One region of the Pseudomonas sp. Marseille-P9899 genome, then DNA from elsewhere that is predicted to be linked to it. Evidence: predicted binding sites of a transcription regulator. Region 1 holds the regulator's gene; each other region holds the start of a gene.
What was found. Region 1 encodes sigma-54, which starts transcription at its own class of promoters, with help from an activator protein. Its sites were predicted from a motif close to ANTGGCATNNANNTTGCTNT; they were not measured.
Positions count from the first base shown of each region.

Region 1 (7,967 bases):
CGGCGTTACGTTGCTGCCCTGGCGTGAGTGACAGACGGATGCGTTCGGATGTCTTGTCCATAGGCAGTGTGCGCTTGTTCCGTCTGGCCCTGGGTACCTTGCTGCTGTTGGTCGGCACGGCGTTGCTGGTCGTCAAAGGCATTGCCTGGCTCGATCTGGAGCCGCGGATGTTGCGGGCGCTGGAAGGCGGGGCGCTGTGTGCATTGGGCACGGCGCTTGGCGCGGTGCCGGTGCTGGTGATTCGCAATATGCCCGTGGCGCTGGCCGATACCCTCCTGGGGTTCGGAGCTGGCGTCATGCTGGCTGCCACAGCGTTCTCGCTGATCATTCCGGGGCTCGACGCTGCTCAGGCAGTGGGCTTCGGCAAGTGGGGCGCGGGCGGTCTGATCAGTTTCGGGCTGCTGTTCGGCGCGTTGTGCCTGTACCTCGTTGACCTCAAGGTTTCCGGGGTCTCGCCTGATGCGCTGGTAGCGTCGAGTACTCAGCCGGTGGTGCCTGCGCGGATCTGGGTGTTCGTGATCGCGATCATTGCCCACAACATTCCGGAAGGCATGGCCATCGGCGTTTCTGCCGGCGGCGGCATGCCGGATGCGGACAGCCTGGCGATGGGCATTGCCCTGCAGGACGTGCCGGAAGGCCTGGTGATTGCGTTGGTGCTGGCGGGAGCCGGGGTGGCGCGATTCAAGGCGTTCCTGATCGGTGCGGCATCCGGGCTGGTAGAGCCGGCGGCGGCACTGTTGTGCGCCTGGCTGGGGAAAGTGGCTGAACTGCTGCTACCGCTGGGCCTGGCCTTTGCGGCCGGGGCCATGTTGTTGGTGGTGACCCAGGAGATCATTCCCGAGTCACGGGCCAACGGGCACCATCGCCTGGCCAGTCTGGGGCTGTGTATCGGCTTCTGCCTGATGATGGTGATGGATACCGCGCTGTCCTGACAGCGCGGTTTACTCGCCTTCGTCGAACCGGTTGTTGATCAACTCGATCAGCGCGTCCAGTGCCGTTTCGCCATCTTCCCCTTCGGTGAGCAAATGCACCTTGGTGCCTTTGCCCGCCGCCAGCATCATGACCGCCATGATGCTCTTGCCATCGACCAGTTTGTCGGGGGTGCGCCCAATCTTCACGGTTGAGGAATACTTGCCCGCCACGCCAACGAACTTGGCTGCTGCACGGGCATGCAGCCCCAGCTTGTTGATGATCTCGATTTCGGTTGCGGGCATCGCGGGAGGGATCCTGTGGACTAGAGGTCGCGGTGGCGGACCTGAACGTTCTTCAATATGGGTTGCAGCAACTGCCCCAGTCGTTCGGTCAGGTAGACCGAGCGGTGGTGGCCGCCAGTGCAGCCAATGGCAATGGTGACATAGGCGCGATTGCTGGCGGCGAAGCGGGGCAGCCATTTGAGCAGGTAGGAGGAGATGTCCTGGAACATTTCCTCCACATCCGGCTGCGCGGCCAGATAATCGATGACCGGCTGATCCTGCCCGGAGTGCTCGCGCAGTTCGGGCTTCCAATAAGGGTTCGGCAGGCAGCGAACGTCGAACACTACGTCAGCATCGACCGGCATGCCGCGCTTGAAGCCAAAGGACTCGATCAGGAACGCGGTGCCCGGCTCAGGTTGGTTGAGCAGGCGAAGCTTGATCGAGTCACGCAGTTGATAGAGGTTGAGGCTGGTGGTGTCGATCTTCAGGTCGGCAAGATCGGCAATCGGGCTCAGCAACTCGCTTTCGACCCGGATTGCCTCGGCCAGCGAGCGGTCCTGGTTGGTCAGCGGGTGGCGTCGACGGGTCTCCGAAAAACGCTTGAGCAGGGTTTCTTCATCGGCGTCGAGATACAGCACATCGCACTGGATATGGCGCGCACGCGCGTCGTCCAGCAGCTCCGGAAAGCGTGTCAGGTGGCTCGGCAGGTTACGCGCGTCGATGGACACCGCGACCCGTGGCTGCAGCAATTCGGTATTGATCAGGGCGCTTTCCGCCAGCTGCGGGAGCAGGCCGGCGGGGAGGTTGTCGATGCAGTAGAAGCCGTTGTCCTCAAGGACGTCGAGGGCGGTGCTCTTGCCCGAGCCGGATCGGCCGCTGACGATGACGAGGCGCATGCTCAGGGCTCGTTCTGCACGTCCAGGACGACCTGGTACAGGGCGGTACTGCTGTTGGCCGCACGAAGCCGGTCGCGGACATCCTTGCGATCGAGCATGCTGGCAATCTGGCGCAACAGTTCAAGGTGGGCGTCGGTGGCAGCCTCGGGCACCAGCAGAACGAACAGCAGGTCTACCGGGGCGCCATCGATGGCGTCGAAATCTATGGGGGCATCCAGGTGAAGCAATGCGCTGACAGGGCTTGCACAGCCCTTGAGGCGGCAATGGGGAATGGCGATGCCATTGCCAAATCCTGTCGAGCCGAGTTTTTCTCGGGCAATCAGGGCTTCATAAACGGTCTGGCCGTCCAGATCAGGAACTTCTTTCCCGATCAGGTTGCCGATCTGTTCAAGTGCGCGCTTTTTACTGCCACCCGGCACGTTCACGAGGGAACGGCCGGGGGTCAGGATGGATTCAAGTCGGATCATGGATGAGGGGGATCAGCGTGCAGCCGTACCTTGCAGCAGGCTTTGCTGTTTTTCCTTGTGTTTTTTCAGTTGACGGTCGAGCTTGTCGGCCAAGGAGTCGATCGCGGCATACATGTCTGCATCTTCGGCGTTTGCTACCACTTCACCACCGGGAATTTGCAGGGTGGCCTCCACTTTCTGCTGGAGTTTCTCGACCTTCATGATCACCTGCACATTGGTGATCTTGTCGAAATGACTTGCTACACGCTTGAGCTTCTGCTCGACATAGTCGCGCAGCGGCGGAGTGACTTCTACATGATGTCCACTGATGTTGACTTGCATACTGCTTCTCCTTTGTTGCCGTGCATAAAGAGGCAGGTGTTGCGCCTGCCACTGAATTGCGATGGCACACCTCAGGGAAGGTCACATCAATCGCTTGCGCTCACTCGACGGTGCGATGCCGAGGGATTCGCGGTACTTGGCGACGGTGCGACGTGCTACCTGGATGCCTTGTGCCTCCAGTAAACCAGCGATCTTGCTGTCACTCAATGGCTTTTTCTGATTTTCCGCGGCAACCAGTTTTTTGATGATTGCGCGGATCGCCGTGGACGAGCATTCACCGCCTTCGGAGGTGCTGACGTGGCTGGAGAAAAAGTACTTCAGCTCATAGATTCCGCGGGGCGTGTGCATGTATTTCTGCGTGGTGACCCGGGAAATCGTCGATTCGTGCATGCCCACCGCTTCAGCGATGTCGTGCAGTACCAGCGGTTTCATCGCCTCGTCGCCATGGTCGAGGAAGCCGCGCTGGTGTTCGACGATCTGGGTCGCCACCTTCATCAGCGTCTCGTTGCGGCTTTGCAGGCTTTTGATGAACCAGCGAGCTTCCTGCAGTTGGTTGCGCATGAAGGTGTTGTCGGCGCTGGTGTCGGCGCGGCGAACGAAGCCGGCATATTGCGGGTTGACCCTCAGGCGCGGCACCGCTTCCTGGTTCAACTCCACCAGCCAGCGATCGCTGTCCTTGCGCACGATCACGTCGGGAACCACGTATTCGGGTTCGCTCGACTCGATCTGCGAGCCAGGGCGTGGATTCAGGCTCTGGACCAGTTCTATCACCTGGCGCAGCTCATCTTCCTTGAGCTTCATGCGGCGCATCAGCTGGCTGTAGTCGCGACTGCCGAGCAGGTCGATGTAATCGCTGACCAGTCGCTTGGCCTCGGCCATCCACGGTGTGTTGGCGGGCAGCTGGCGCAACTGCAGCAACAGGCATTCGCCCAGGTTGCGTGCGCCGATACCGGCGGGTTCGAACTGCTGGATGCGGTGCAGGACGGCTTCGATCTCGTCCAGTTCGATATCCAGTTCAGGGTCGAAGGATTCGCAGACTTCTTCCAGCGTCTCGTCGAGGTAGCCCTGGTTGTTGATGCAGTCGATCAGGGTTACAGCGATCAGTCGGTCGGTGTCCGACATCGGTGCCAGGTTCAACTGCCAGAGCAGGTGGCTTTGCAGGCTCTCGCCGGCCGATGTGCGGGTGGTGAAGTCCCACTCGTCATCGTCGTTGCTGGGCAGGCTGCTGGCGCTGGTCTGGTAGATGTCTTCCCAGGCGGTATCGACCGGAAGTTCGTTGGGGATGCGCTCGTTCCATTCGCCTTCTTCGAGGTTTTCCACGGTGGGCGCGGATTGCTCGAAGCTGCTCTCCTGGGACTCGGCAACAGGCTTGGACTCGGCGTTGTCGGCCATCGGGTCGCTGTTGTCGAAGTCTTCGCCTTCTTCCTGGCGCTCGAGCATCGGGTTGGACTCCAGGGCTTCCTGGATTTCCTGCTGCAGATCCAGTGTGGAGAGCTGGAGCAAACGGATAGCCTGTTGCAACTGCGGGGTCATCGTCAGTTGCTGGCCCATTCTTAGGACGAGCGATGGTTTCATGGCTGGGGCTTAACACCTTATTCGCCGGCGCGCATGCGCCATCAACTACAGGGGCGCGCGGGCGCCAATTCTAAGCAAGATATATGCCTGAAACTGTAACGTTTGCCTAGAGCGCTGTAACAATTAAGCCGCAATCGTGGCTGAATCGCAGCGCTCGGACCACTCCGATACGCGAGCCTACAGACGGAACTCGTGGCCCAGGTACACCTCTTTGACGAGCTGGTTGGCCAGGATGGTTTCCGAGTCGCCTTCGGCGATCAGTTGGCCATCGTTGACGATGTAAGCGGTTTCACAGATATCCAGCGTTTCACGGACGTTGTGGTCAGTGATCAGAACGCCAATGCCCTTGGCTTTCAGGTGGTGGATGATCTGCTTGATGTCGCCGACCGAGATCGGGTCGACACCGGCGAAGGGTTCATCGAGCAGGATGAACTTCGGTGCGGTAGCCAGGGCGCGGGCGATTTCCACGCGACGACGCTCGCCGCCGGACAGGCTCATGCCGAGGTTGTCGCGGATGTGGCTGATGTGGAATTCCTGCAGCAGGCTTTCCAGCTCCTTGCGACGGCCTTCGCGATCCAGTTCCTTGCGGGTTTCCAGGATCGCCATGATGTTGTCGGCCACCGACAGCTTGCGGAAGATCGAGGCTTCCTGGGGCAGGTAGCCGATGCCGGCGCGTGCGCGGCCGTGCATTGGCTGGTGGCTGACGTCCAGGTCGTCGATCAGCACGCGGCCCTGATCGGCCTGAACCAGGCCGACGATCATGTAGAAACAGGTGGTCTTGCCGGCGCCGTTAGGGCCGAGCAGGCCGACGATCTGTCCGCTGTCGATCGACAGGCTGACGTCACGCACGACTTGTCGGCTCTTGTAGCTCTTGGCCAAGTGCTGGGCTTTAAGGGTTGCCATTACTCGGCCTTCTTCTTCGGCTGGATCACCATGTCGATACGCTGACGTGGCTGGGTGACCTTCTGGTTGCCGGCGCGGCCTGCAGTGGCGACCTGAGTCTTGGAGTTGTAGACGATTTTCTCGCCTTCGGTCGTGTTGCCTTCATTCACCACCTTGGCCTTGTCGGTCAGGATGATCAGGTCTTTCTGAGCCTGGTACTGGATGTTGACTGCCCAGCCCTGCATCTTGTCCGGCTTCGCAGCGCTCTGCTGCTGCTCGAAGTAGGCAAGGTTGCCGACGGAGGTCACCACATCGATGTCGCCGTTTGGCGCACGAGTCAGGGTCACGGTGTTGCCTTTGATCATCATCGAACCTTGAGTGATGATCACGTCACCACGGTAGGTGGCGATACCTTGCTTGTCGTCCAGTTGGGCGTCGTCGGCCTGGATGCGAATGGGTTGATCGCGGTCGTTAGGCAGGGCCCAGACACTCGCGCTTCCCAGTGCTGCGCTCAGGCTGAGCAAAAAGGGGAGGGTTTTAACGAGCCTCATACTGTCCTCTTACGTTGGACAGCAGGTCCATCCTGCCGTCTTTCAAATACGCTTTCATTCCCTTGCCCGTAGTCACGCCACCGGCGCCGTCGATTCTAACGTCTTGCTCGGTTTGCGCATATTGCTTCTGCGGGAATACCGTCATGCGGCTGGAGGTAATGATGGTTGTGCGGCTCTGGTCGTCGGTGCGGGCAACCCGGACCGAGTCGATCAATTCAACTTCGGTGCCGTCCGGGTTGACCTCGCCACGAGCGCTCTGCACGTGCCATGGGTAGGCCGTGCCGCGATACATCTGCAGGTCTGGCGTAGTCAGCAATGTGACTTCGCTGGCCTTGAGGTGCTCGACCTTGTCCGCGGTCATTTCGTATTGCAGCTTGCCGTCAGGCAGATACTGCACACTGTGGGCGTTGATCGCATAGTAGTCGATAGCGCTTTCGTCGACCTGGGCAACGGGCTGGTCGAGGAAGCTCTCCGGACCGATATTCCAGTAGCCGACCGCTGCGAGCAGCGCGGCCATCACGCTGAACAGCGCGATATTGCGGATTTTCTTGCTGAACATGGCTGGCTCTACAGGTAATGGGCGTTTGCCGCTTCCAGGTTGCCCTGGGCTTGCAGGATCAGTTCGCAGAATTCGCGAGCCGCACCTTCGCCGCCGCGGGCCTGGGTAACGCCATGGGCGTGTTCGCGCACGAACGACGCGGCGTTGGCGACCGCCATGCCCAGGCCTACCCGGCGAATCACCGGCAGGTCAGGCAGGTCGTCGCCCAGGTAGGCGACCTCTTCATAGCTTAGGCCGAGCTGGCCGAGAAGTTCGTCCAGCACCACCAGTTTGTCCTCGCGACCCTGATACAGGTGCGGGATGCCGAGGTTCTTCGCGCGGCGCTCGACCACCGGGGTCTTGCGGCCGCTGATGATTGCGGTGGTCACGCCCGAGTTCATCAGCATCTTGATGCCTTGACCGTCGAGGGTGTTGAAGGTCTTGAATTCGCTGCCGTCTTCGAGGAAGTACAGGCGACCATCGGTCAGTACGCCATCCACGTCGAAAACGGCCAGCTTGATGGCCTTGCCACGTTGCAACAGGGTATTCATCACATCACTCCGGCGCGCAGCAGGTCGTGCATGTTCAGGGCTCCGACCGGACGGTCGGCCTTGTCGACCACTACCAGTGCGCTGATCTTGTGGTCTTCCATGATCTTCAGGGCCTCGGCGGCGAGCATGTCGGCGCGGGCGGTCTTGCCGTGGACGGTCATGACCTCTTCGATCAAGGTCTTGTGCACGTCGATATTGCGATCCAGGCTGCGACGCAGGTCGCCGTCAGTGAAGATTCCTGCCAGGCTGCCATCCGCTTCGGTCACGACGGTCATGCCCAAACCTTTGCGGGACATTTCAAGGAGCGCGTCCTTGAGCAGGGTGCCGCGTTGAACCTCGGGCAGTTCTTCGCCGGCATGCATCACGTTCTCGACCTTGAGCAGCAGGCGGCGACCCAGCGCGCCACCCGGATGGGAGAAGGCGAAGTCTTCAGCGGTGAAACCGCGGGCCTCGAGCAGGGCGATGGCCAGGGCGTCGCCCAGCACCAGTGCTGCGGTTGTCGAAGAGGTTGGCGCCAGGTTGAGCGGGCAGGCTTCCTGGGCGACGCGGGCGTCGAGGTTGACCTCGGCGGCCTTGGCCAATGGCGATTCAGGGTTGCCGGTGAGGCTGATGAGCTTGATGCCCAGGCGCTTGATCAGCGGCAACAGGGTAACGATTTCGGCGGTGGAGCCGGAATTGGACAGCGCCAGGATGATGTCGTCCCGGGTAATCATGCCCATGTCGCCGTGGCTCGCCTCGGCGGGGTGGACGAAAAATGCCGTGGTCCCGGTACTGGCCAGGGTCGCGGCAATCTTGTTGCCGATGTGGCCGGATTTGCCCATGCCCACCACCACAACGCGGCCCTTGCTCCCCAGGATCAGTTCGCAAGCCTTCACGAAGTCGGCGTCGATATGGGCCAGCAGGCCTTCTACCGCTTCGATTTCGTAGCGGATGGTGCGCTGTGCGGATTGGATCAGGTCGGTGGATTGGCTCATGTCGGAAATCGGGTTGCCT
Region 1 is NZ_CAESCG010000002.1:120,524-128,490, forward strand. Features, by position in the region: gene HWV67_RS09790 (superoxide dismutase) at 1-27, shown strand, start outside; gene HWV67_RS09795 (ZIP family metal transporter) at 39-932, shown strand; gene HWV67_RS09800 (HPr family phosphocarrier protein) at 942-1,214, opposite strand; gene rapZ (RNase adapter RapZ) at 1,235-2,089, opposite strand; gene ptsN (PTS IIA-like nitrogen regulatory protein PtsN) at 2,092-2,556, opposite strand; gene hpf (ribosome hibernation-promoting factor, HPF/YfiA family) at 2,569-2,877, opposite strand; gene HWV67_RS09820 (RNA polymerase factor sigma-54) at 2,959-4,452, opposite strand; gene lptB (LPS export ABC transporter ATP-binding protein) at 4,630-5,355, opposite strand; gene lptA (lipopolysaccharide transport periplasmic protein LptA) at 5,355-5,885, opposite strand; gene lptC (LPS export ABC transporter periplasmic protein LptC) at 5,872-6,444, opposite strand; gene HWV67_RS09840 (KdsC family phosphatase) at 6,453-6,974, opposite strand; gene HWV67_RS09845 (KpsF/GutQ family sugar-phosphate isomerase) at 6,974-7,948, opposite strand.

Region 2 (7,967 bases), on a different contig from region 1:
GATTTCCAGAAGCTTGTATTCATGGGACACCTCACGGGGCTGAAACAAAAAAACGCCGCTTCCCGGCTCGCGTTGGGGGCGAGGGGGAGAGCGACGTCTTTGTCGAATGTTTGGGGGCAACCGCCGTTGGCTACCGGTGTAGATCAAAGCAAGAGGTGGGCCAGGTTTTCCGGTCTGGGTTTAACTGTGGGGTTGAGGGCCTCATCGCTGCATGGGTATCTACACATCTCGCAGGCAGCGCAGGACGTCAGATCGCCTCGTATATTGTGGGAGCGGATTCATCCGCGAAGGGCCGCAAAGCGGCCCTAAATCCATCCAGCACCTTGTTTCTAGCTGGTCCGAATCTCACATTCAGGCATCCTGAGGTCGAAAGAAATACCGAACATAGACGGCCACCTCGTGCGGGATGGTTCTGGGGCCGCTTTGCGGCCCTTCGCGGATGAATCCGCTCCCACAGGATTGCAAGTGGCCTTAAGCTTTTTACTTACCTGTGAGATGTGTAGATACCCATGCAGCTTTGAGGCCCTCAACCCACCAACTCACCCCAGCAAGTCATTCATCGCAATGATCTGCTCCGCCACCTGAATCAGCTTCTGTTGTTTGCTCATGGCTTGGCGCCGCATCAGGGTGTAGGCCTCTTCCTCGTTGCAGTCCTTCATTTTCATCAGCAGCCCTTTGGCCAGCTCGATGCGTTTGCGCTCGGCCAGTTGCTGGTCGCGGGCGTGAAGCTGGGCCTTGAGCGCCTGGTCGCTCTCGAAGCGGGCCATGGCCACGTCGAGGATCGGCTGCAGGCGGCGTGCGTGGATGCCTTCGACGATGTAGGCGCTGACGCCAGCCTGGATCGCCTGGCGCATCACGCTGGGGTCGTGCTCGTCGGTAAACATCACGATCGGTCGCGGCAGGTCGCGGCTGACCAGCACCACCTGGTCCATGACGTCACGCCCCGGTGACTCGGTATCGATCAGAATCACGTCCGGCCGCACCGTTTCGACGCGTGCGGGCAGGTCGATGGTCAGGCCGGATTCTTCGATGACCTCGAAGCCGGCTTCGACAAGGGCGGCCTTGAGCCGGCCGACTTTCTTTTCGGTGTCATCGATCAACAGGATTCGCAGCATCTGGGCGGCCCTCTCAGCGACCGGCCTGCGCCACTGGCTGGTCGGCCAGGGCATGCAGGCGGAATCCGTGGGCATAGCCCCGTGGGTCGGAGCCGTCCCAGACCGTTCCATCGATCAACTGGCTGCTGCGCATCGACGCCGACGGGCATTCGACGCCAATGCTTGCGGCGGCATCGCGGTACAGGCTCAGTTGCTGCACCTGGCTGGCGATGCCGAGGTAGTCCGGGTCTTCGCGCAGCAGGCCCCAGCGGCGGAACTGGGTCATGAACCACATGGCGTCGGACAGGTACGGGAAGTTGGCCAGGCCATTGTTGTGCAGGCTCAGGCCGTGGGCGTCGTGCCAATTGTTGCCGAGGCCGTCCGCGTAATCACCCTGCATGCGCGGTTCGATATCGCTCAGCGGGGTGTCGAGGTAGTTTTCGGCGCTCAGCAGTTGCGCAGTGGCGTGGCGGTTTTCCGGGCTTTCTTCGATAAAGCGGCTCGCCGCGAGGATCGACGACACCAGCGCCCGCGCAGTGTTGGGGTACTGCTCGACGAACGCGCGGGTGGTGCCAAGGACTTTTTCCGGGTGATCGGGCCAGATCGACTGGCTGGTCGCCAGGGTGAAGCCCATGCCCTGGTTCACCGCATTGGCCGACCACGGTTCACCGACGCAGAAACCGTCGATGCGCCCGGCGCGCAAGTGGGTGAGCATCTGCGCCGGCGGGACCACCACGCTGTTGACGTCATGTAATGGATGAATGCCCTGGCTGGCGAGCCAGTAATACAGCCACATGGCGTGGGTGCCGGTGGGAAAGGTCTGGGCGAAGGTGAGTTTTGCCTGACTTTGGTGCACGTGGCGCTCGAGTGCCTCGGGATTGCCCACGCCTTGCGCTTGCAGGGCGGGCGACAGGTTGATGCTCTGGCCGTTGTGGTTCAGGCCCATCAGCACCGCCATCGGCGTGGCGCCGACACCGCCGATGCCGAGGTGCACGGCGTAGGTCAGGCCGTACAGGCAGTGCGCGGCATCCAGTTCGCCACTGAGCAGGCCGTCGCGCAGGCCAGCCCAGGAACTCTGGCGTTTCAGGTTCAGGGTCAGGCCGTGGGGCTGGGCGAAACTCTGGGTCGCGGCGACCACCAGCGAAGCGCAGTCGCTGAGGGCCATGAAGCCGATGTTCAGGCTGGTCTTTTCCGGGGCGTCGCTGCCATGCAGCCAGGCCAGGGGGGAGGAGGGAATGTCATTCATCGCGGTGGGATCGCCCGGCAGATAAAGCGGCGGCCGGCGCGGGTTGCGCGGCGGCCCTGTGGGTGGAGTCAAGCAACGCATATGCCAAGGCCCTGTCGCCGCAACCCGGGGCTGGCTATAATCGCCGCCTCTCCACACCTTGAGCCAAGCCCGCCCATGTATAACCTGGCCCGCCAGCTGTTGTTCAAACTGTCCCCGGAAACCTCCCACGACCTGTCGCTGGACCTGATCGGTGCCGGTGGCCGTCTGGGCCTCAACGGGCTGTTGACCAAGGCGCCGGCGCGCTTGCCGGTGAAGGTCCTGGGCCTGGAGTTCGCCAACCCGGTGGGTCTGGCGGCGGGGCTGGACAAGAACGGCGCGGCCATCGACGGCTTCGGACAACTGGGCTTCGGTTTCGTCGAGATCGGCACCGTGACCCCGCGTCCGCAACCGGGCAACCCGAAACCACGGCTGTTCCGCCTGCCCGAGGCCGAAGCGATCATCAACCGCATGGGCTTCAACAACCTCGGCGTGGACAACCTGCTCAACCGCGTGCGTGCGTCCAATTACCGCGGCGTGCTCGGCATCAATATCGGCAAGAACTTCGACACCCCGGTCGAGCGCGCGGTAGACGACTACCTGATCTGCCTGGACAAGGTCTACAACCATTCCAGCTACGTCACCGTCAACGTCAGCTCGCCCAACACCCCGGGCCTGCGCAGCCTGCAGTTCGGCGATTCGCTAAAGCAGTTGCTGGATGCCCTGGCCGTGCGCCGTGAAGAATTGGCCCTGACCCACGGCAAGCGCGTACCGCTGGCGATCAAGATCGCCCCGGACATGACCGACGAAGAAACCGTGCTGGTAGCGTCGGCCCTGCTGGAGTCGGGCATGGACGCGGTGATCGCGACCAACACCACCCTCAGCCGTGAAGGCGTCGAAGGTCTGCTGCATGCGGACGAGGCGGGCGGCCTGTCGGGCGCGCCGGTGCGGGACAAGAGCACCCACACGGTCCAGGTGCTGGCCGGGGAACTGGCGGGCAAGATGCCGATCATTGCAGCGGGCGGGATTACGGAAGGCCGTCATGCTGCGGAGAAGATCGCGGCGGGTGCGAGCCTGGTGCAGATCTATTCAGGTTTCATCTACAAGGGCCCGGCGCTGATTCGCGAGGCGGTGGACGCCATTGCCGCGATGCCGGGGCGTTGAAACGGGCATAAAAAAGGGCCCCGTCAAGGGGCCCCTGGGCCTCAGCCCGCCGCCCGGATGGGGCGCGCATGGTAACTCGGTTCAGCTCCTCGTTCAGCCAACGGCGTGAAGTTCGTTGAGTCTATGGATACCTGCGGTGCCGGTCATGCCATCCCAGTTGTCACCTCGTCCCTCACGCCAGCCATTGATCCATGCCTGGCGTACGGACGGTAGGGTAAAGGGGCAAAGCTCGCGGGATTTGCCGGTGACCCCGTATTGATAGCCACGTGAAAATGCTCTTTCCAACGGATCACGCTTAAGTCTTCTCATAGGGTACTGCCCTCATTTGTTGACTGTAATGTCCCGTCGACCTCGTGTGAGGTCGGGCAGATTCTTTCTGCCGGTTTTGCGCTCGCTGCCGGCGTGGCGAGCTTGAAGTGTTGTCCCGTTGCGGTGACAACCTGAGTTGAGTTCTAACCAATGGGGATGGACGTGTGAACGAACAATTTGTCATAAGCACGTAACTTTTCCATGGGTGAGAGGATAAGTAAAAAATTGATTCAAGGCGGGAGTTGGGGCAAAGCCAGCTATCATCAGGGTTTGCCTGACCTGTAGATCAAATTGCCACCGTCGGGAACCATTCTCGTCACCGGTGGGTAAAAACGACGAAGGGTCACTTTTGTAACCTTTTGCCATCGAATTTTTCATTCTGCCCGGCGATCAAAGCCTTTTTGCCTTCCGCAAGAAGGGCTCGCCGGGTGGCCCGGTACGTCAACGCGTGCCACTCGGGTGCTTGCCGAAGGCGCCCGATCAAACTTCGAAGGGCGATGCGCTCGCTCCTTCACTATGCCCAAGGCTGGATGACTCATGTCGGACCGTTTCGAACTTTACCTTACCTGTCCCAAAGGCCTTGAAGGCCTGCTCGCCGATGAAGCTCGCGGCCTGGGCCTTGAAGATGTGCGCGAGCACACCTCGGCGCTGCGCGGCTCGGCCGACATGGAAACCGCCTACCGCCTGTGCGTCTGGTCGCGCCTGGCCAACCGCGTCCTGCTGGTGCTCAAGCGCTTCAACATGAAGAACGCCGACGACCTGTACGACGGCGTCAACGAAGTGGACTGGCAAGAGCATCTGGACGCCGCCGGCACCCTGGCCGTGGAGTTCAGCGGTCATGGCTCGGGCATCGACAACACCCACTTCGGCGCCTTGAAGGTCAAGGACGCCATCGTCGACAAACTGCGCAACGCCCAGGGCGAGCGGCCGTCGATCGACAAGCTCAACCCCGATCTGCGCGTCCACCTGCGCCTTGAGCGCGGTGAAGCGATCCTCTCCCTCGACCTGTCCGGCCACAGCCTGCACCAGCGCGGTTACCGCCTGCAGCAGGGTGCCGCGCCGCTCAAGGAAAACCTCGCCGCCGCGGTACTGATCCGCGCCGGCTGGCCACGGATCGCTGCCGAAGGCGGCGCACTGGCTGACCCGATGTGCGGTGTTGGTACGTTCCTGGTGGAAGCGGCGATGATCGCTGCGGATATCGCCCCCAACCTCAAACGCGAGCGCTGGGGTTTCACCTCCTGGCTCGGTCATGTCCCGGCGCTGTGGCGCAAAGTGCATGACGAAGCCAAGGCCCGTGCCGAAGCCGGCCTGGCCCGTCCACCGCTGTGGATTCGCGGCTACGAAGCCGACCCGCGCCTGATCCAGCCGGGCCGCAACAACGTCGAGCGCGCCGGCCTGAGCGACTGGGTGAAGATCTACCAGGGCGAAGTCGGCACCTTCGAGCCGCGCCCGGACCAGAACCAGAAAGGCCTGGTCATCAGCAACCCGCCGTACGGCGAACGCCTGGGCGACGAAGCCAGTTTGCTCTACCTCTACCAGAACCTCGGCGAGCGTCTGCGCCAGGCTTGCCTGGGCTGGGAAGCGGCGGTGTTCACCGGCGCGCCGGACCTGGGCAAGCGCATGGGCATCCGCAGCCACAAGCAATACGCCTTCTGGAACGGCGCCTTGCCGTGCAAGCTGCTGCTGATCAAGGTCGAGCCCGACCAGTTCGTGACCGGCGAGCGCCGTTCGGCCGAGCGCAGCCAGGATGAAGAGCGTCCGGCGGTGGCTCCGGCGAATGAGACCGCACGCCTGAGCGAAGGCGGGCAGATGTTCGCCAACCGCCTGCAGAAGAACCTCAAGCAACTGGGCAAGTGGGCGCGTCGCGAACACATCACCTGCTACCGCGTCTACGACGCCGACATGCCCGAGTACTCCCTGGCGGTCGATCTGTACCAGGGCTGGGTTCACGTGCAGGAATACGCCGCGCCGCGTTCGGTCGATCCGGAAAAGGCCCAGGCCCGTTTGTTCGACGCGCTGGCGGCGATCCCGCAGACCCTCGGCGTTGACCAGAGCAAGGTGATCCTCAAGCGCCGCGAGCGCCAGAGCGGCACCCGCCAGTACGAACGGCAGAACACCCAGGGTCAGTTCACCGAGGTCAGCGAAGGCGGCGTCAAGCTGCTGGTGAACCTCACCGACTACCTGGACACCGGCCTGTTCCTCGATCACCGGCCGATGCGCATGCGGATCCAGCGCGAGGCCGCGGGCAAGCGCTTCCTCAACCTGTTCTGCTACACCGCCACTGCCAGCGTGCACGCGGCCAAGGGCGGCGCGCGCAGTACCACCAGCGTCGACCTGTCGAAAACCTACCTGGACTGGGCGCGGCGCAACCTGTCGCTCAATGGTTACTCGGACAAGAACCGTCTGGAACAGGGCGATGTCATGGCCTGGCTGCAAGCCAACCGTGAGCAATACGACCTGATCTTCATCGACCCGCCGACCTTCTCCAACTCCAAGCGCATGGAAGGGGTGTTCGACGTGCAGCGTGACCACGTCGAGTTGCTCGACCTGGCGGTAGCCCGCCTGGCGCCGGGCGGCGTGCTGTACTTCTCGAACAACTTCCGCAAGTTCCAGCTCGACGAGCACCTGCTGGAGCGTTACGCGATCGAGGAAATCAGCGCCCAGACCATCGATCCCGACTTTGCCCGCAATACCAAGATCCACCGCGCCTGGCGCATCCAGGCACGGTGAAGTAAATGACGCATTCGGGACTCTCAAGATCGTGGCTACTGGCTATTATTGAAGAGAGCCCTGAGTGCCGTCGCGGGCCGACGTTGTGAGTCATGACCATGTCGATCCCAACCCCGCGCCCAAAGATGCTCGGCTTCATCAGCGAAGAAGTCTCCGCCTGGCTGGTCGCCGTGGTGGCGCTGGTGGTCGGCGGCCTGCTGACCGCCTTGCTGGCGCTGGCTGCCTGGCAGCTTTACCAGCAGCAACTGGCGCAACGCTTCGAACTCCTCGCCAATGAACGCTACAGCCGCATCGAAGAGCGCCTGCTGGACCAGACGCAGCGCCTCGACAGCCTGCGGCGTTTCTTCGTCTACGCCCAGGAAATCACCCGCGACGAATTCGACGGTTACGTGAGGCCTTTGCTGCACCGCTCCCAGGCCTATTCCTGGGCTCCGCGGGTCAGCCAGGCGCAGCGCGCCGATTTCGAGCGGCAGGCCCGGGAGCTGCTCGGCCGCGATTTCAGCATCCGCGAACTCGGTGAGGGCGGTGTGCTGCAACCCTCTCAGGTGCGCCCGGTGTATTACCCGGTGCTGTTCAGCCAGACCCTCAGCCAACTGCCGCCGCCCTTGGGTTTCGACCTGCTGTCGCAGGCGGTGCGCCGTGACGCCTTGAGCCGCGCCTCGACGCCCGGCTCGATTGCGGTGTCGGCGCCGTACGATCTGATTGGCGTCGATCCGGCCTATGCCCGCGGCATGCTCATGGTGGCGCCGGTGTTCGCACCGCAACAGCCCGATCCCGGGCCCAAGGGTTATGTCATGGCAGTGCTGAGCATGCGCCAGTTGATGGCCGACGGCTTGCCCAGCGCCGAGGACGACAACCTGGTGGTGCGGATCATCGATCTCTCCGCCGAAGGTGAGCCCGAGGCGCTGTTCCAGTCGGGCAATACTGTGGGCGACTCGCCGCTGGAGATGCGTCAGGTGCTGCACCTGGGCGACCGTTCCTACCAACTCAACATGTTCCCCAGCAAGGTGTTCCTCGACGGCGATCGCTCGTCGGCCACGGCGGTGGCGTTTCTCGGCGGGTTGTTGAGCCTGTTGCTCAGCGCCCTGTTGTTCAGCCTGTTCAGTCAGCGCCAGCGCGCCCTGACCCTGGTGGAGCAGCGCACCGCGGAACTGCGCATCAGCGAAGAGAGCCTGCGCAATACCCACAACCAGTTGCGCAGCGTGCTGGAGGCCGCGACCCAGGTGGCGATCATCGCCACGGACCTGCATGGTCAGATCAGCACCTTCAATGCCGGCGCCGAACGCATGCTCGGCTACAGCAGCGAAGAGGCGGTGGGCAAGCTGACCCTGGAACACCTGCTGTTGCCGCAGGAAGTGCAGGAGCGCGCGCGGCTGATGAGCCTGCGCTTCGGGCGCGAGATCAGC
Region 2 is NZ_CAESCG010000010.1:152,752-160,718, reverse strand. Features, by position in the region: gene HWV67_RS29845 (nitrate/nitrite transporter) at 1-23, opposite strand, end outside; gene HWV67_RS29840 (ANTAR domain-containing response regulator) at 540-1,115, opposite strand; gene HWV67_RS29835 (CmpA/NrtA family ABC transporter substrate-binding protein) at 1,129-2,340, opposite strand; gene HWV67_RS29830 (quinone-dependent dihydroorotate dehydrogenase) at 2,497-3,522, shown strand; gene rmf (ribosome modulation factor) at 3,616-3,831, opposite strand; gene rlmKL (bifunctional 23S rRNA (guanine(2069)-N(7))-methyltransferase RlmK/23S rRNA (guanine(2445)-N(2))-methyltransferase RlmL) at 4,369-6,561, shown strand; gene HWV67_RS29815 (sensor domain-containing diguanylate cyclase) at 6,660-7,967, shown strand, end outside.
Region 2: the regulator sigma-54 is predicted to act here: its motif matches at 2,410-2,429, upstream of HWV67_RS29835 (CmpA/NrtA family ABC transporter substrate-binding protein).

Region 3 (7,967 bases), on a different contig from region 1:
CGGCGAGCTGGCGAAGAACACCCCGTCGGTGGCCAACATCAAGGCCTACGCGCAGATCATTCGCGAGCGCTCGACGCTGCGCCAACTGATCAGCATCAGCAACGACATCGCCGACAGCGCCTTCAACCCGCAAGGGCGCAACGCCGCAGAAATCCTCGATGAAGCCGAACGGCAGATCTTCCAGATCGCCGAGGCACGGCCCAAGACCGGCGGCCCGGTGGGCGTCAACGACCTGTTGACCAAGGCCATCGACCGTATCGACACGCTGTTCAACTCCGACAGTGACATTACCGGCCTGTCCACCGGCTACACCGACCTGGACGAGAAGACCAGCGGCCTGCAGCCGGCCGACTTGATCATCGTCGCCGGTCGTCCATCGATGGGTAAGACCACCTTCGCCATGAACCTGGTGGAAAACGCCGTGTTGCGCAGCGACAAGGCGGTGCTGGTGTACTCGCTGGAGATGCCAGGCGAATCGCTGATCATGCGTATGCTCTCGTCCCTCGGCCGCATCGACCAGACCAAGGTGCGTTCCGGCCAACTGGACGACGACGACTGGCCGCGGCTGACCTCGGCGGTCAACCTGCTCAACGACCGCAAGCTGTTCATCGACGATACCGCTGGTATCAGCCCGTCGGAGATGCGCGCGCGAACCCGGCGTCTGGTCCGTGAGCACGGCGAAGTCGGCATGATCATGATCGACTACCTGCAGTTGATGCAGATCCCGGGGTCCAGCGGCGACAACCGGACCAACGAGATTTCCGAAATCTCCCGCTCGCTCAAGGCCCTGGCCAAGGAATTCAACTGCCCGGTCATTGCCCTGTCGCAGCTCAACCGCTCCCTGGAGCAACGCCCGAACAAGCGCCCGGTGAACTCCGACTTGCGGGAATCCGGAGCGATCGAGCAGGACGCCGACGTCATCATGTTCGTCTACCGGGACGAGGTCTATCACCCGGAAACCGAGCACAAGGGCATTGCCGAGATCATCATCGGCAAGCAGCGGAACGGCCCGATCGGCTTTATCCGCCTCGCGTTCATCGGCAAGTACACCCGCTTCGAGAACCTCGCGCCGGGCAGCTACAACTTCGACGACGACGAATAAAATCGTCCCCTGATCAATTCCGACCTGCAGCGTCGGAATTGGTCAATTTTTGTGCTATATTCCGCGCCCGCGATTTTCCTGCATCCAAAAAAACCGGTCACTGACATGCAAGCAGCCAAACCACTTTTCGACTATCCCAAGTACTGGGCCGAATGCTTCGGACCAGCGCCATTCCTGCCGATGAGCAGGGAGGAGATGGATCAGCTCGGCTGGGACTCCTGCGACATCATCATCGTGACCGGCGACGCCTATGTCGACCATCCGTCGTTCGGCATGGCGATCATCGGCCGGCTGCTGGAGGCCCAGGGCTTCCGCGTCGGGATCATTGCCCAGCCGAACTGGCAGTCGAAAGACGACTTCATGAAGCTCGGCGAGCCGAACCTGTTCTTCGGCGTCGCCGCCGGCAACATGGACTCGATGATCAACCGCTACACCGCCGACAAGAAAATTCGTTCGGACGACGCCTACACCCCAGGCGGCATGGCCGGCAAGCGCCCTGACCGTGCCAGCCTGGTTTACAGCCAGCGTTGCAAGGAAGCCTACAAGAACGTGCCGATCGTTCTGGGTGGCATCGAGGCGTCGCTGCGCCGCATCGCTCACTACGACTACTGGCAGGACAAGGTTCGTCATTCGATCCTGATCGACGCCAGCGCCGACATCCTGCTCTACGGCAACGCCGAGCGTGCCATCGTCGAAGTGGCCCAGCGCCTGTCCTTTGGCGAGTCGATCGAGACCATCACCGACGTGCGCGGCACCGCGTTCATTCGTCGTGACACGCCGAAGGGCTGGTACGAGTTCGACTCGACCCGCATTGACCGTCCGGGCAAGGTCGACAAGATCATCAACCCGTACGTCAACACCCAGGACACCCAGGCCTGCGCCATTGAGCAGGAGAAGGGCGAGGTCGAAGACCCGAACGAAGCGAAGGTGGTCCAGTTGCTGGACAGCCCGCGGATGACCCGGGACAAGACCGTGATCCGTCTGCCGTCCTTCGAGAAAGTGCGCAACGACGCCGTCCTCTATGCCCACGCCAACCGCGTGTTGCACCTGGAAACCAACCCCGGCAACGCCCGGGCGATGGTGCAGAAGCATGGTGAAGTGGACGTCTGGTTCAACCCGCCGCCCATTCCGATGACCACCGAAGAAATGGACTACGTCTTCGGCATGCCTTACGCGCGAATCCCGCATCCGGCCTACGGCAAGGAGCGCATTCCTGCGTACGAAATGATCCGTTTCTCGGTGAACATCATGCGCGGCTGCTTCGGCGGCTGCACCTTCTGCTCGATCACCGAGCACGAAGGCCGGATCATCCAGAACCGCTCCCACGAGTCGATCATCCGCGAGATCGAAGAGATTCGTGACAAGGTGCCTGGCTTTACCGGCGTCATCTCCGACCTCGGCGGGCCGACCGCGAACATGTATCGCATCGCCTGCAAGAGCACCGAGATCGAGACCCACTGCCGCAAGCCGTCCTGCGTGTTCCCGGGTATCTGCCCGAACCTGAACACCGACCACTCGGCGCTGATCAAGCTCTACCGCAGCGCCCGTGCCTTGCCGGGCGTGAAGAAGATCCTGATCGCCTCGGGCCTGCGCTACGACCTGGCGGTGGAATCGCCGGAGTACGTGCGCGAGCTGGTGACGCACCACGTCGGCGGCTACCTGAAGATCGCCCCGGAGCACACCGAGGAAGGTCCGCTGAACCAGATGATGAAACCTGGTATTGGCAGCTACGACCGCTTCAAGCGCATGTTCGAGAAGTTCTCGAAAGAGGCGGGCAAGGAGCAGTACCTGATCCCGTACTTCATCGCCGCCCACCCGGGCACCACCGACGAAGACATGATGAACCTGGCCCTGTGGCTCAAGGGCAACGGCTTCCGCGCCGACCAGGTGCAGGCGTTTTACCCGTCGCCGATGGCCTCGGCCACCGCCATGTACCACTCGGGCAAGAACCCGCTGCGCAAGGTCACGTACAAGAGTGAAGGCGTGACCATCGTCAAGAGCGATGAGCAGCGCCGTCTGCACAAGGCGTTCCTGCGCTACCACGATCCGAAGGGCTGGCCGATGCTGCGCGAGGCGCTGGAGCGCATGGGCCGCGCCGACCTGATCGGCTCGGGCAAGAACCAGTTGATCCCGGCTCACCAGCCTGCGACCGACAGCTACCAGAGCGCCCGACGCAAGAACTCCACCCCGGCGGGCAGCCACAAGGTGGGCAAGGAACAGAAGATCCTGACCCAGCACACCGGCCTGCCACCGCGCGCCAGCGACGGCGGCAAGCCGTGGGACAAGCGCGAAGAGGCCAAAGCTGCCGCCTTCGCTCGCAACCAGGAAGCCGCCAAGGCGCGCAAAGACGCCGCCAAAGGCAAAGGCCCGCGCAAGCCTCGCCAGCCGGCTGTGCCGCGCTGATGTCCATGGCGGGGCGTGTCGATGACATGCCCCGCCATGAGGCGTTGCAAGGCGCTGGTTCAGTGCATCGTCTTTCATAAGGCCGGCGCCTGGTGCGCCGGCCTTTGTTCATGTTCAATGAATGCTCGGCGAAAGCCCCGGTGGCATAACTCTTGCCGCGTTTCTGTGCAAAAACGCTTGGCGCACGACGCCGAGACACCCTGCCCGTAAATGAGCACTGCCATGGCTGACCTGCCGGATCGTTCTTCGCCGAGCGCCGCGACCTATCACGAGATGCTTGCCGCCGATGGCACGGTGCGTCCGCACTGGCAGGCGCTGTACGCCCATGTGCAGCGCAGCAGCCCGGCGCAACTGGCCCAGCGCCAGGCGCTGCTGAACCGGCAACTCCGGGAAAACGGTGTCACCTACAACATCTACGCCGACCCCGACGGCGCCGACCGGCCGTGGGAGCTGGACCTTTTGCCGCAGGTCATTCCCGCCGCCGAGTGGCAGGCGATTGGCCAGGGCGTGGCGCAGCGTGCTCGCCTGCTCAACGCGGTGCTCGCGGATATCTATGGCCCACAACAACTGATTGGCGAAGGCCTGCTGCCCGCCGAGCTGGTGCATGGGCACAATAATTTTCTCTGGCCGTGCCAAGGCATTTCGGTGCCGGAGCAGACGTTCTTGCATGTCTACGCCGCAGATCTGGCGCGTGGTCCCGATGGCCGCTGGTGGGTCACTGCGGATCGCACTCAAGCGCCGTCCGGTGCCGGCTATGCGCTGGAAAATCGCACCGTGGTGTCCCGCGCCTTTCCCGAGCTGTACCGCGACCTTCATGTGCAGCACCTGGCCGGCTTTTTCCGCACGCTGCAGCAGAGCCTGGCGCGACTGGCGCCCAGTGAGCGGGAAACGCCGCTGGTGGTGCTGCTGACGCCGGGGCGCTTCAACGAAAGCTATTTCGAACATCTCTATCTGGCCCGCCAGCTTGGCTATCCGCTGGTGGAAGGCAGCGACCTGACCGTGCGCGACGGTACGGTCTTCCTCAAGACGCTGAGCGGCCTGCGGCGAGTCCACGCGATCATGCGCCGGCTCGATGACGACTTCTGCGACCCACTGGAATTACGCACCGACTCGGCGCTTGGTGTACCGGGCCTGCTGGACGCGGTACGCCAAGGGCGGGTGCTGGTTGCCAATGCCTTGGGCAGCGGGGTGCTGGAGTCGCCCGGTTTGCTCGGTTTCCTGCCAGCCATCAGTCAGCGCCTGTTCGGCGAAGAACTGAGCCTGCCGTCCATCGCCACCTGGTGGTGCGGCGAGCCAGCGGCGCTGGAGCAGGCTGTGGAAAAACTGCCGGAACTGCTGTTCAAGCCGGCGTTTCCTTCGCAGAGCTTCCAACCGCTGCTGGGACGGGACCTGGATGACGCCCAGCGTCAGGCCCTGGTCGAGCGCCTGCGGGCGCGCCCGTACGCTTACGTCGCCCAGGAACTGGCGCAGCTTTCCCAGGCGCCGGTGTGGCAGGCAGATCACTTGCAGGCGCGCCCGGTGGGCATGCGCGTCTATGCCGTGGCCAGCGCCGATGGCTACCGGGTGCTGCCGGGCGGATTGACCCGGGTGGCGGCGCAGGCGGATGCCGAGGTGGTGTCGATGCAGCGTGGCGGGGCGAGCAAGGACACCTGGGTGCTCGGCGAGGTCGCGGCCCAAGGCGAGCAATGGCAAGCCAGTCGCAGCCTCGGCGTGGCCGACCTGATCCGCCAGGACCCGTACCTGCCCTCGCGGGTGGTGGAGAACCTGTTCTGGTTCGGCCGCTACTGCGAACGCTGCGATGCCAGCGCGCGGCTGCTGCGGATCCTCCTGAGCGGTTATCTCGACGGCGACTCGCCGCAAGCGCTGGACGCCGCCGTGACCCTGGCCGAGGAGCTTTCGCTGTTGCCTGCCGAGGGCACGCTGGACGCGCGTTTGCGCACGGCACTGCTCGACCCGGCGTGGGGTTTCAGCCTGCGGGCCAATCTGCAGCGTCTGCAATGGGCGGCGGGGCAGGTGCGCGGCAAGCTTTCTCGGGAGAACTGGCAAGCGCTGGTGGAACTGCAACGGGAAGCCCAGCGCCTCGATGATCTGTCGGCGGACTTCGCCGAGCTGCTGGATTTCCTCAACCGGCTGATTCTCGCGCTGGCGGCGCTGTCCGGTTTCGCCCTGGATGACATGACCCGCGACGAAGGCTGGCGCTTCCTGATGACGGGGCGGCGCATCGAGCGCGTCTACGCCTTGAGCAGCAGCCTGGCGAGCTTCCTGCGCGGGTCGGGAGACGCCGATCAAGTGGGGCTGGAGTGGTTGCTGGAGCTGGCCAACAGCAGCATCACCTATCGCTCGCGTTACCTGGCGGTGGCGCAACGGGTGCCGGTGCTGGACTTGCTCCTGCTGGACGAGCAGAACCCCCATGCGGTGCTGTTCCAGCTCAAGGCGCTGCTGCGTTCGCTGGGGCGTCTGCAAGCGTCCTTTGGCGCCCCGCCGGAAGCGGATCTGGCGCAGCTTGCCGTGCGCTTGCAGCATTTCGATCTGCACAGTCTGGAAAGCCCGCTGTTCGGCGAATCCAGCGTGCGGGCGGTGCTCGACGGGCTGGCGGCGCTGCTCACGGAAATCGCCGAGGCCAGCGAGGAAGTATCCGACCGCCTGGCCCTGCGTCACTTCGCCCATGTCGATATCAGCCAGCAGACGGTGTCCGCGTGATGAGTGTTCGTTACCAGATTCTTCACGACACCCATTACCGCTACGCCAGCCCGGTGTCGCTGGCCCAGCAACTGGTGCACCTGTGGCCGCGGGATTGTCCGTGGCAGCGCTGCGAGGAGCGGCACTTGGACGTGACGCCCACGCCGACCCGGCGGCGCGACGCGCTGGATGTGTTCGGCAACCCGCTGACCCGGTTGGCCCTGGAATACCAGCATGAAGAGCTGCGGGTCAGCACCCGGGTGCGTGTCGAGGTGCTGCCCCGGCCTGCGCCCAGCCTGACGGAATCACCGCCCTGGGAACTGGCGCGCAACGCCCTTGGCTATTCGCGACGGGCGCTGTCGGCGGAGGTCCTGGATGCCTGCCGTTACCGTTTCGAGTCGCCGTATGTCCGCCTGAAAAAACGCTTCGTGGAGTTTTCCGAGCCGTGCTTCGGGGCCGGCGTACCGCTGCTGGTGGCGGTGCGGGCGCTGATGGAAAAGATCTTTCGCGAATTTACCTTCGATGCCGGTGCGACCCAGATCGCCACACCCTTGGTGGAGGTACTGGCGCGACGTCGCGGCGTCTGTCAGGACTTCGCCCACCTGATGCTCGCCTGCCTGCGCTCTCGCGGTCTGGCGGCGCGTTATGTCAGCGGCTACCTGCTGACCCGGCCGCCGCCCGGGCAGGCCCGGCTGATCGGCGCCGATGCCTCGCATGCCTGGGTCTCGGTGTTCTGCCCGCAGCAGGGTTGGGTGGATTTCGATCCCACCAACAACCTGCTGCCGGCGCTGGAACACATCACCCTCGGCTGGGGCCGGGACTTTTCCGATGTGTCACCGCTGCGCGGTGTGATTCTCGGCGGTGGCAGCCACGACCCGGACGTGCGGGTGACGGTGCTGCCACTGGAGCACGAGCCGGCTCAGGCGGGCGGCTGATCGACCCACTTCGGCGCGACCACCGGCTTCCAGGCGTCCAGTGCGTCGAGCAGGGCGTCGGGCTCTGGATTGAGTTGCAGCATCGAGCGGTGTTGCGGGCGGACGAAGCCTTCCTCGACCACATGATCGAGGAAGCCGCTGAGTTTCTCGTAGAAGCCGTTGACCTCCAGCAGCCCCAATGGCTTGCCGTGGTAGCCGAGCTGACCCCAGGTCCAGACTTCGAACAGTTCTTCCAGGGTGCCAAGGCCCCCGGGCAGGGCGATGAAGGCATCGCTCAGTTCGGCCATGCGCGCCTTGCGGGCGTGCATGCCGTCCACCACTTCAAGACGGGTAAGGCCGGTGTGGGCGATTTCAGCGCGTTGCAGGCTGACCGGGATGATGCCGATCACCTCACCGCCGGCCGCCATGGCCGCGTCGGCGACGATGCCCATCAGGCCCACGGCGCCACCGCCGTAGACCAAGGTCAGACCGCGACGGGCGATGGCCTCGCCGAGCGCCACTGCCGCTTCGCGGTAGGCCGGATTGGCGCCGGTGCTGGCGCCGCAGAATACACAGACGGAACGTAGAGACATGGTTTTCTCCGGGTCGAAAATCGCCACAGAGTAAGGGCCATGGGCAGGTCTTCCAAGCGTTGTGTTATTCCGGGCGGGAGAACTCGTACACGTTGCCGGCGTTGGCGCAGGCGTAGGCGGCGAGCATGCTTTGCATGAAGGTGCTGATGGACATGTAGGACTACTCCTAATTGAGAGGTTGTCGCATCGTCTGTCATACGGGCATGATGGGCACGTTGATTGTCTTGATGGACACCATAGAAGAATTTCACCGCCCGGATATGGTCCCTCGTTTGA
Region 3 is NZ_CAESCG010000011.1:178,093-186,059, forward strand. Features, by position in the region: gene dnaB (replicative DNA helicase) at 1-1,102, shown strand, start outside; gene HWV67_RS30860 (YgiQ family radical SAM protein) at 1,208-3,505, shown strand; gene HWV67_RS30865 (circularly permuted type 2 ATP-grasp protein) at 3,728-6,205, shown strand; gene HWV67_RS30870 (transglutaminase family protein) at 6,205-7,119, shown strand; gene HWV67_RS30875 (LOG family protein) at 7,104-7,691, opposite strand.
Region 3: the regulator sigma-54 is predicted to act here: its motif matches at 3,645-3,664, upstream of HWV67_RS30865 (circularly permuted type 2 ATP-grasp protein).